Regions from separate parts of the Citrobacter meridianamericanus genome, predicted to be linked through region 1. Evidence: predicted binding sites of a transcription regulator. Region 1 holds the regulator's gene; the other holds the start of a gene.
What was found. The regulator LexA, encoded in region 1, represses DNA repair genes until DNA is damaged. The targets are predictions, from matches to a motif close to TNCTGTATGTACATACAGNA.
Positions count from the first base shown of each region.

Region 2: the regulator LexA is predicted to act here: its motif matches at 1,137-1,156, upstream of rmuC (DNA recombination protein RmuC).

Region 1 is NZ_CP101036.1:4,920,669-4,926,346, reverse strand. Features, by position in the region: gene plsB (glycerol-3-phosphate 1-O-acyltransferase PlsB) at 1-1,597, opposite strand, end outside; gene NMD08_RS23940 (diacylglycerol kinase) at 1,769-2,137, shown strand; gene lexA (transcriptional repressor LexA) at 2,247-2,855, shown strand; gene dinF (MATE family efflux transporter DinF) at 2,926-4,245, shown strand; gene NMD08_RS23925 (CsbD family protein) at 4,382-4,591, shown strand; gene zur (zinc uptake transcriptional repressor Zur) at 4,640-5,158, opposite strand; gene NMD08_RS23915 (cupin domain-containing protein) at 5,274-5,678, shown strand, end outside.
Region 2 is NZ_CP101036.1:5,174,156-5,179,833, reverse strand. Features, by position in the region: gene NMD08_RS25130 (dienelactone hydrolase family protein) at 1-33, opposite strand, end outside; gene udp (uridine phosphorylase) at 299-1,060, shown strand; gene rmuC (DNA recombination protein RmuC) at 1,220-2,632, shown strand; gene ubiE (bifunctional demethylmenaquinone methyltransferase/2-methoxy-6-polyprenyl-1,4-benzoquinol methylase UbiE) at 2,727-3,482, shown strand; gene ubiJ (ubiquinone biosynthesis protein UbiJ) at 3,496-4,101, shown strand; gene ubiB (ubiquinone biosynthesis regulatory protein kinase UbiB) at 4,098-5,678, shown strand, end outside.

The sequences.
Region 1 (5,678 bases):
ACAGCGCGGTACAACACAGGTTCATGGCGTTGGCCGCGCCAGCGTTGTTAATGCGCACCATCAGATCGGCGGCAATGTTATTCACTGTCGGCGTCAGCCAGGCCGGGCGGATAGACTCGATAGGATCGATAGATTCACGCCACTCCGGCACATGCTGATTGAGGTACGTCATCAGCGGCATCGGCTCGCCAAAGTTAACGTAGCCCTGACCCAGATTACGCAGCTTGCTTAAGCCACGCAGCATTTGTGGCAGACTCTCTTTTTCTTTTGTCGCGCCACGCAGCTCTTTTGCGTAGGTGCCTACTTCCATTACGTGCTCATAGCCGATGTAGATCGGTACGAGGGTAATCGGACGCGTACCGCCGCGCAGCATCGCCTGAATGGTCATCGACAGCGTGCCGGTTTTCGGGTCGAGCAGACGACCGGTACGTGAACGGCCGCCTTCGACAAAATACTCAACCGAGTAACCGCGGCTGAACAGCTCGCCCAGGTATTCACGGAAAACGGTGGAGTAGAGCTTATTGCCCTTGAAGGTACGACGAATAAAGAACGCGCCCAGGCGGCGGAAAATCGGACCTGCCGGCCAGAAATTCAGGTTGATACCGGCAGCGATGTGCGGTGGAACCAGCCCCTGATGATACAGAACGTACGACAGCAGCATATAGTCCATATGGCTGCGGTGGCACGGAACATAAACGATTTCATGCCCATCGTGCGCCAACTGACGTACACGTTCCGCATTATGAACGTTAATCCCCTGATACAGACGGTTCCAGGTAAAGCCCAGAATTCGGTCCGTGAGGCGGATCATCTCGTAGGAGAAGTTGGCGGCAATCTCTTCCATCAGTGCAATGGCATTTTGCTGTGCTTTTTCGTGGGAGATTTTTTTACTGCGCGCTTCATCTTCTACCGCGCGAGCGATCGCTTTTGACGCCAGCAGCTTATTAAACAGATCCTGGCGGGCAGGGAGGCGAGGGCCAACCGCGGCCAGACGCTGGCGAGCAAAATGCATACGCGCCACGCGTGCCAGTTTCTGAGCGATTATCTTATCCGTACCGTGTTCATCCGCCATACGACGCAGGGAGACTGATGGGGAGAAACGGACAAAACTGTCGCGACCCAGCCAGGACACAGCAAAGAATTTCTGTACGCCGTTCAGCATGCGCAGCGGCGGATTGACTTCGCCTTTTTCGCGTCCTGGCGCACGGCCAAACATCACCGAAACCGGCACCATCTGCACATCCAGATCTGGATTGCTGCGATGCAGGTCGAGATAGTTATGGAACAGCTTGATGGACTCTTCTTTCGGCGTGTAATAGGTGAACACGCGCGGGCCGCCGTGAATAAACACGTAGCGCGGCAGCAGAGTCCCGTCTATCTCCAGCGGTTCCAGGGGATCGGGGAGATCGTGCACCAGACATTGGGCACGCAGCGTCAGCAAGTCTGCTTTTGAATTGTACGGTAGGACGTACATAATGGGACGAGACGTATCGAGTCCCAATTCCGGGGCAGGTTCTGCCGGAATAGACTTGCTTTTTACCAGGATGCTTAATGGTAAATTCAGTAATTTGTAGTAAATTCGTGGCCAGCCGGACATAAACGATGTAAAGCCTCTGGTTAATAATGCAAATGCGCTGCAAGGATATCAGAAAGTTTAGTGAATTTCTGTGGTATCCCGTCATACTTCGCGCTGCTTTGCCACCCCCTGAAACAAACGGGGTAACGTTACAATGACATTGACGCTAATAATGTAAAAAGGTTCTTTTTGATGGCCAATAATACCACTGGATTCACCCGAATTATCAAAGCTGCAGGCTATTCCTGGAAAGGTTTTCGCGCCGCATGGATCAATGAGGCGGCATTCCGCCAGGAAAGCGTTGCCGTGCTGCTGGGCGTAGCTATCGCCTGCTGGCTGGACGTCGATGCGATTACCCGCGTGCTGTTAATTGGTTCCGTGATGCTGGTGATGATCGTTGAAATCCTCAACAGTGCGATTGAGGCGGTGGTTGATCGCATAGGCTCTGAGTATCACGAACTTTCCGGCCGGGCGAAAGATATGGGTTCTGCGGCGGTGTTGTTGTCTATTTTCGTTGCTCTGATCACCTGGGGCATTCTGTTGTGGCCGCATTTGCGATAAGGATTCCACATCTTCATAAATCTCCTGCTTTTTGTGCAGTTTGCGGTTCCAAAATCACCTTTAGCTGTATATACTCACAGCATAACTGTATATACACCCAGGGGGCGGAATGAAAGCGTTAACGGCCAGGCAGCAAGAGGTGTTTGATCTCATTAGAGATCACATCAGCCAGACAGGTATGCCACCGACGCGTGCGGAGATCGCGCAGCGTTTGGGGTTCCGTTCCCCAAACGCTGCTGAAGAACATCTGAAAGCGCTGGCGCGTAAAGGTGTGCTGGAAATTGTCTCCGGTGCATCGCGTGGTATTCGACTGCTGCAGGAAGAAGAAGAAGGATTACCGCTTGTCGGTCGTGTGGCGGCAGGCGAGCCACTTCTGGCGCAGCAACACATCGAAGGCCACTACCAGGTCGATCCCTCATTGTTCAAACCGAACGCCGATTTTCTGCTGCGGGTTAGCGGTATGTCGATGAAAGATATCGGTATTATGGACGGCGATTTGCTGGCGGTGCATAAAACTCAGGACGTGCGTAACGGACAGGTTGTTGTTGCCCGTATCGACGACGAAGTCACGGTTAAGCGCCTGAAAAAGCAGGGCAACAAGGTTGAACTTCTGCCAGAAAACAGTGAATTTAAACCTATCGTTGTCGATCTGCGCGAGCAAAACTTCACCATTGAAGGGCTGGCGGTAGGCGTCATTCGTAACGGTGAATGGCTGTAATCATGTATTAATACTGTGGCGCATTCTGCGCCACAGCTAGTTTTCACTTCTTTTCATCAGGCTTTCCTGTATGCCTTTCTTTACCGCCTCTGATAAAGCGCTCTGGCACCTCGCCTTACCGATGATCTTCTCCAATATCACCGTTCCCTTGCTGGGGTTGGTGGATACTGCTGTGATTGGTCATCTGGACAGCCCGGTCTATCTTGGCGGCGTTGCTGTCGGGGCCACGGCGACCAGTTTTCTCTTTATGCTGCTTCTTTTTTTGCGCATGAGTACCACCGGTCTTACCGCGCAGGCATTTGGTGCGAAAAATCCACAGGCGCTGGCGCGCGCGCTGGTACAGCCGCTGATGCTGGCATTGGGCGCAGGGGTACTTATCGCGCTGTTTCGCACGCCGATTATCGATTTAGCGCTGCATATTGTCGGGGGAAGTGAACCTGTACTTGAACAAGCCCGGCGTTTCCTTGAAATCCGCTGGCTCAGCGCGCCAGCCTCGCTGGCGAATCTGGTGCTGCTCGGCTGGTTGCTGGGCGTGCAGTATGCGCGAGCGCCGGTTATCCTGCTGATTGTCGGCAATATTCTCAACATTGCGCTCGATTTATGGCTGGTGATGGGTCTGCATATGAACGTGCAGGGTGCGGCACTGGCAACGGTGATTGCTGAATATGCCACACTGCTTATCGGTCTGATGATGGTGCGCAAAGTCCTGCATATGCGCGGAATATCGCTGGCAATGTTGAAACAGGCGTGGCGGGGCAACTTCCGTCGTTTGTTGGCACTCAACCGTGACATCATGCTGCGTTCGCTGCTGTTGCAGCTCTGCTTTGGGGCCATTACGGTGCTGGGGGCGCGTCTGGGAGGCGATATCATTGCGGTTAATGCCGTACTGATGACTTTGCTGACGTTTACCGCTTATGCACTGGACGGATTTGCCTATGCCGTGGAAGCGCATTCGGGCCAGGCCTATGGGGCGCGGGACGGCAGCCAGTTGCTGGATGTCTGGCGAGCAGCGTGTCGACAGTCAGGAATTGTGGCAATCCTTTTTTCGCTGATCTATGCCTTGTTTGGCGAGCAGATTGTGGCGCTGCTGACCTCACTGTCGCAAATCCAACTTTTGGCCGATCGCTATCTTTTCTGGCAGGTGGTTTTACCGCTGGTGGGCGTGTGGTGTTATCTGCTTGACGGTATGTTTATTGGCGCAACGCGGGCTGCAGAAATGCGTAACAGTATGGCCGTTGCCGCAGTGGGATTCGCCTTAACGCTCCTGACGTTGCCGTGGCTGGGAAATCATGGTTTGTGGCTGGCGTTAACCGTTTTCCTCGCGTTGCGCGGGCTGTCGCTGGCCTTTATCTGGCGGCGTCACTGGCGTAATGGAACCTGGTTTGCCTGATCAGAATGGTTAAAAATTCCGAATAGTAAATAAAACCCAGAATCACTGACTACACTTATTCTCACGTCCAGAGAAAACAGCATGTGTCTGGACATGGCACTCTCGCTATTCACAACCTAACGATGAGGACTTGATGATGAATAAAGACGAAGTCGGCGGCAACTGGAAGCAGTTTAAAGGTAAAGTGAAAGAGCAATGGGGCAAACTGACCGATGATGATATGACGGTCATTGAAGGTAAACGTGACCAACTGGTTGGTAAAGTCCAGGAGCGTTACGGTTACGCCAAAGATCAGGCGGAAAAAGAAGTTAACGATTGGGAAAAACGTAATGATTACCGCTGGTAATTGACCCTTCCCTCCTGAGAGTACAAGGATGTACGCTCTCCCACCTGACTAACGCCCAACTTTCTTCTTCACCTGAATTGTGTGGTCATGCTGGCAGTCGCCTGGATGACGGCATGACTCAACTTCCACACAGGCCGGACACAGCCCGTGGGCTTCAATAACATTATGTCGCAAAGCAAAGCCCATTTTGGCCGCCAGCGTATGCATGATGTCTTCCACACCTTCTGCGCACTCTTCTTTTACCACGCCACAGCGGTCGCAAATGAACATCGCAGAACTGTGCGTTGGCTGATCGAACAGATGACAAAGGACATAGCTGTTGGTGGATTCCACCTTATGCACAAACCCTTGTTCAAGCAGAAAATCGAGCGCGCGATACACGGTTGGTGGTTTGGCCTGCGGCTCGGTTTCCCGCAACAGGTCGAGCAGGTCGTAAGCGCTGATGGCACCTTCCTGCAGGCTCATCAGTCGCAGCACTTCGAGGCGTTGTGGCGTAAGCCGCACGTTGCGTTGCGCACAGAGTTTTTCAGCTTGAGCCAATAACTCTTGCGTAGTGGTTTTGTCCATTTGGCGCCTCGATTTGCGTGGAAGGTTAATCCCTTACTTTAACATGTTCTGCTTAAAACGCCGAGATCCGCCGCGATGTGCTATACCTGAGCCATCGCAATACTGGAAAATAAACATGAAAAGACCCGATTGTATTCGTCACTGGCGTGAAGTTGAGGGGGCCGATGATTCCACCTACCCAGACAGCGATGAGCTGTTTGCCATAGGAGCGCCGCTTGCCCGCAAATTGGGGTTAGGACGACTCGGCATTCATCATGAACGCCTGCCGCCAGGTCGGCGCACGTCTTACCCGCATGCTGAAAGTGATGAAGAAGAGTTTATCTATGTGCTGGAAGGATATCCTGAGGCCTGGATTAACGGTTATTTATGGAAGCTGGAGCCTGGCGACAGTGTTGGTTTTCCTGCAGGTACTGGCGTGTGTCACACCTTTATCAATAACACCAGTGAAGAGGTACGTCTGCTGGTCGTGGGTGAGGCGAACAAAAAATACAATCGCATTTATTATCCGCTTAATCCGGTC
Region 2 (5,678 bases), 250 kb from region 1:
AGCAGGTGCAAAGCCAGATTGTCGTGTTGTCATGGTATTCTCCGTACCCTTAAATATTCAGCCAAAAAGCGCATTGTTAACTATAGACACATGCAACGAACCACATTGCCTTAAACGGGCTATCTTTTGTGCAGGGGTTCCTTACATCGCATCATTTATGTGATTCAAGTCACTATTTGATGGTAATTGAATGCAATTGATTTACATCATAGTGATTACTGTCACGAAAATATGTTCATGCCTTCGGTAAAGTGTGTTTTTGCTTCTTCTGACAAAACCGATTCACAGAGGAGTTTTTATGTCTAAGTCTGATGTTTTTCATCTCGGCCTCACTAAGAGCGATTTACAAGGGGCTACGCTTGCTATCGTCCCTGGCGACCCGGAGCGTGTGGAAAAGATCGCCGCGCTGATGGATAAGCCGGTTAAGCTGGCATCTCATCGCGAGTTCACTACCTGGCGTGCTGAGCTGGATGGTAAAGCCGTGATCGTTTGCTCTACCGGTATCGGTGGCCCGTCAACCTCTATTGCCGTAGAAGAACTGGCACAGCTGGGCATTCGTACCTTCCTGCGTATCGGTACGACTGGCGCTATCCAGCCACATATCAACGTGGGTGATGTCCTGGTCACCACGGCGTCTGTCCGTCTGGATGGAGCAAGCCTGCACTTCGCGCCCATGGAGTTCCCGGCTGTTGCGGACTTCGAGTGCACCACCGCGCTGGTGGAAGCGGCGAAATCAATCGGCGCCACCACCCACATTGGCGTTACTGCGTCTTCTGATACCTTCTACCCGGGCCAGGAGCGTTATGACACCTTCTCTGGTCGCGTAGTGAGCCGTTTTAAAGGCTCTATGGAAGAGTGGCAGTCTATGGGCGTCATGAACTACGAAATGGAATCCGCCACGCTGCTGACCATGTGCGCTAGCCAGGGTCTGCGCGCCGGTATGGTTGCGGGTGTTATCGTGAACCGTACTCAGCAAGAGATCCCTAATGCGGAAACGATGAAACAAACAGAAAGCCACGCGGTGAAAATCGTGGTGGAAGCTGCGCGTCGTTTACTGTAATTCTCCCGTCTATTCAAAAAGGCCGACGCGTTCGGCCTTTTTATTTTGCGTAGTGCCTCGCAGGAAATTCCTTTTAAACTGGACGTTTATACAGCACAATTCTATTTTGTGCCGGTAAGTCGTAGCTGTAAGGGGGGCGTTGTGGATATTTCAATTGTGATGAGTGCCGTGCTGGCATTAGCCGCAGGACTGCTGGTCGGGTGGCTGGCAACAAAAGCGCACGCCGACAGGATCCGTGCCGATCTCCTCGAAGAACGACGTGAACTGGATATCGCGCTAAGCGCCGCCCGGCAACAACTCTCACAGGAAGCCCACTGGCGTGATGAGTGCGAACTGCTTAATAACGAATTGCGCAGCCTGCACAGTATCAACACCTCTCTGGAAGCCGATCTCCGTGAAGTCACTACCCGGCTGGAAGCAACGCAACAGCATGCGGAAGATAAGATCCGTCAGATGATCAACAGCGAACAGCGCCTGAGCGAGCAGTTTGAAAATCTGGCGAACCGTATTTTCGAGCAAAGCAATCGCCGCGTAGATGAGCAAAATCGCCAAAGCCTGAACAGCCTGCTGGCACCGCTTCGCGAACAACTGGACGGTTTTCGACGCCAGGTTCAGGACAGCTTTGGCAAAGAGGCGCAGGAACGCCATACTCTGGCGCACGAAATTCGTAATCTCCAACAACTGAATGCGCAGATGGCACAGGAAGCGGTAAACCTGACGCGGGCATTAAAAGGTGATAATAAAACGCAGGGGAACTGGGGCGAGGTCGTACTCACGCGGGTGCTTGAGGCTTCCGGTCTGCGCGAAGGCTATGAATACGAAACCCAGGTCAGCATCGAAAACGACGCCCGTTCACGGATGCAGCCAGATGTTATTGTTCGATTACCGCAGGGCAAAGATGTGGTGATTGATGCGAAAATGACGCTGGTCGCCTATGAACGCTATTTTAACGCTGAAGATGAATTCACCCGCGAGAGCGCGCTACAGGAGCACATCGCCTCGGTGCGAAACCACATTCGTCTGTTGGGCCGCAAAGACTATCAGCAGCTTCCTGGATTACGTACGCTTGACTATGTGCTGATGTTTATCCCCGTTGAGCCAGCTTTTTTACTGGCGCTCGACAGGCAGCCCGAACTGATTACCGAAGCGCTTAGAAATAACATTATGCTGGTCAGTCCCACCACGCTGTTGGTGGCATTGCGTACGATTGCCAATCTGTGGCGCTACGAGCATCAGAGCCGTAATGCGCAACAAATTGCCGATCGGGCCAGCAAACTTTATGACAAGATGCGGTTGTTTGTGGATGATATGTCGGCAATTGGTCAAAGCCTGGATAAAGCCCAGGACAACTACCGACAGGCGATGAAAAAACTCTCTTCAGGCCGTGGAAACGTCCTGTCGCAGGCCGAAGCGTTTCGCAGTTTAGGAGTGGAAATTAAGCGCGAGATTAATCCTGAGCTGGCTGAACAAGCCACTACGCAGGATGAAGAGTACCGCTTGCGCTCGGTCCCTGAAACGCAACAAGATGAGCCTTACTCCGATGATGAAGCGGTAAATCAGCAATCAAGCTAGTCCATTTGGGGTAGTTGAACCCGGCAGAAGGGTAGGGCAAATTGGCCCAATCTGTTACACTTCTCGAACATTTTTTGAATGAGCAGGCACTGAGATGGTGGATAATTCACAAGAAACGACGCACTTTGGCTTTCAGACCGTCGCTAAAGAGCAGAAAGCTGACATGGTGGCCCACGTTTTTCATTCTGTGGCCTCTAAATATGACGTTATGAATGACTTAATGTCATTCGGCATTCATCGTTTGTGGAAGCGCTTCACCATTGACTGCAGTGGCGTGCGTCGCGGACAAACCGTTCTCGATTTGGCTGGCGGTACCGGCGATCTGACGGCGAAATTCTCTCGCATGGTAGGCGAAACCGGCAAAGTTGTGCTGGCGGATATCAATGACTCGATGCTCAAAATGGGTCGTGAAAAGCTGCGCAATATCGGTGTAGTGGGGAACGTTGAGTACGTTCAGGCGAATGCGGAAGCATTACCTTTCCCTGACAACACGTTTGACTGCATCACCATCTCTTTCGGTCTGCGCAACGTGACGGATAAAGACAAAGCATTACGCTCAATGTATCGCGTGTTGAAGCCGGGCGGGCGTCTACTGGTGCTGGAGTTCTCTAAGCCGATTATCGAACCGCTGAGCAAAGCCTACGACGCGTACTCTTTCCACGTTCTACCGCGTATTGGCTCAATGGTAGCAAGCGATGCAGACAGTTATCGCTATTTGGCGGAGTCAATCCGCATGCATCCCGATCAGGACACCTTAAAAGCAATGATGCAAGATGCCGGGTTCGAAAGCGTTGATTACTACAACCTGACGGCAGGTGTCGTTGCGCTGCATCGTGGTTACAAGTTCTGACAGGAGATTGGGGATGCCTTTAAAACCCTTAGTGACCGCAGGCGTTGAAAATCTGCTCAACACCTTTCTGTACCGTTCCCCTGCGCTCAAGTCAGCCAGAACGCGTTTACAGGGAAAAGTGCTACGTGTTGATCTCAAAGGATTTTCAACACCATTAGTTCTGGTGTTCAGTGAGCGCCAGGTCGATGTGCTGGGGGCATGGGAAGGCGAAGCCGATTGCACCGTAATCACACATGCCAGCGTGTTACCGAAACTACGCGATCGGCAGCAACTCACCAAGCTTATTCGCAGCGGTGAGCTGGAAGTCCAGGGCGATATTCAGGTCGTACAGAACTTTGTTGCGTTGGCCGATCTGGCGGAGTTTGATCCCGCTGAACTGTTAGCGCCCTATACTGGCGATATCGTCGCGGAAGGGGTTAGCAAAGTGTTGCGTGGTGGAACGAAGTTCCTGTGCCGCAACATTCAACGCCAGCAGCGCTATGTTGCTGAAGCGCTCACCGAAGAGTGGCGCATGGCTCCTGGTCCGCTTGAGGTTGCATGGTTTGCAGAAGAAACGGCAGCCGTTGAGCGCGCGGTCGAATCTCTGGCAACACGGCTGGAAAAACTGGAGGCCAAATGACGCCAGGTGAAGTACGGCGCCTTTATTTCATCATTCGCACTTTTTTAAGTTATGGCCTTGATGAACTCATCCCTAAAATGCGTATCACGCTGCCGCTCCGGCTGTGGCGTTACTCGCTGTTCTGGATGCCCAACCGACACAAAGATAAACCACTGGGAGAAAGGCTGAGACTGGCTTTACAGGAACTTGGCCCGGTGTGGATCAAGTTTGGGCAAATGCTCTCAACCCGTCGTGATCTTTTCCCTCCTCACATCGCCGATCAGCTAGCGCTACTGCAGGATCGGGTTGCGCCATTCGATGGGCAACGCGCGAAAGAACAAATCGAAGAAGCGATGGGCGGACTGCCCGTCGAAGAATGGTTTGATGATTTTGAGATCACGCCGCTGGCATCTGCATCTATTGCTCAGGTTCACACCGCACGGCTGAAATCGAATGGCAAAGAGGTGGTGATCAAAGTTATTCGCCCGGACATCCTGCCGGTAATCAAAGCGGATTTAAAACTGATCTATCGCCTTGCTCGTTGGGTTCCTCGCCTGCTGCCTGATGGTCGTCGCCTGCGGCCAACAGAAGTGGTCCGTGAATATGAAAAGACGTTGATTGATGAACTGAATTTGCTGCGCGAGTCAGCGAACGCGATTCAGCTGCGACGTAATTTTGAAGACAGCCCGATGTTGTACATCCCGGAAGTGTACTCCGACTATTGCAGTCAGAACATGATGGTGATGGAGCGCATTTACGGTATTCCCGTTTCAGATGTCGCCACGCTTGAGAAGAACGGCACCAATATGAAGTTGCTGGCTGAACGCGGTGTTCAGGTCTTCTTTACTCAGGTTTTCCGTGACAGCTTTTTCCATGCGGACATGCACCCCGGGAATATTTTCGTAAGTTATGAGCACCCTGAAAACCCGAAATACATTGGTATTGATTGTGGGATAGTGGGTTCTTTAAACAAAGAAGATAAGCGCTACCTGGCTGAAAACTTCATCGCGTTCTTTAACCGTGACTACCGCAAAGTTGCTGAACTGCACGTGGATTCTGGCTGGGTTCCGCCGGATACCAACGTTGAAGAGTTCGAATTTGCCATTCGTACCGTGTGTGAGCCGATTTTTGAAAAGCCGTTGGCGGAAATTTCCTTTGGTCATGTGCTGTTGAATCTGTTCAACACTGCGCGCCGATTCAACATGGAAGTTCAGCCTCAACTGGTATTGCTTCAGAAGACGCTGCTGTATGTTGAAGGTGTCGGACGACAGCTCTATCCGCAGCTAGATTTATGGAAAACGGCTAAGCCATTCCTCGAATCCTGGATCAAAGATCAGGTCGGTATTCCGGCACTTGTCAGGGCATTTAAAGAAAAAGCACCGTTCTGGGTCGAAAAAATGCCAGAAATACCTGAACTGGTGTATGACAGTTTGCGCCAGGGCAAATATTTACAGCACAGTGTTGATAAGATTGCCCGCGAGCTTCACGCGAATCATGTACGTCAGGGACAATCCCGTTATTTATTGGGCATTGGCGCAACATTGTTGCTAAGTGGAACATTCCTGCTGGTAAGCCGTCCTGAGTGGGGGCTTATGCCG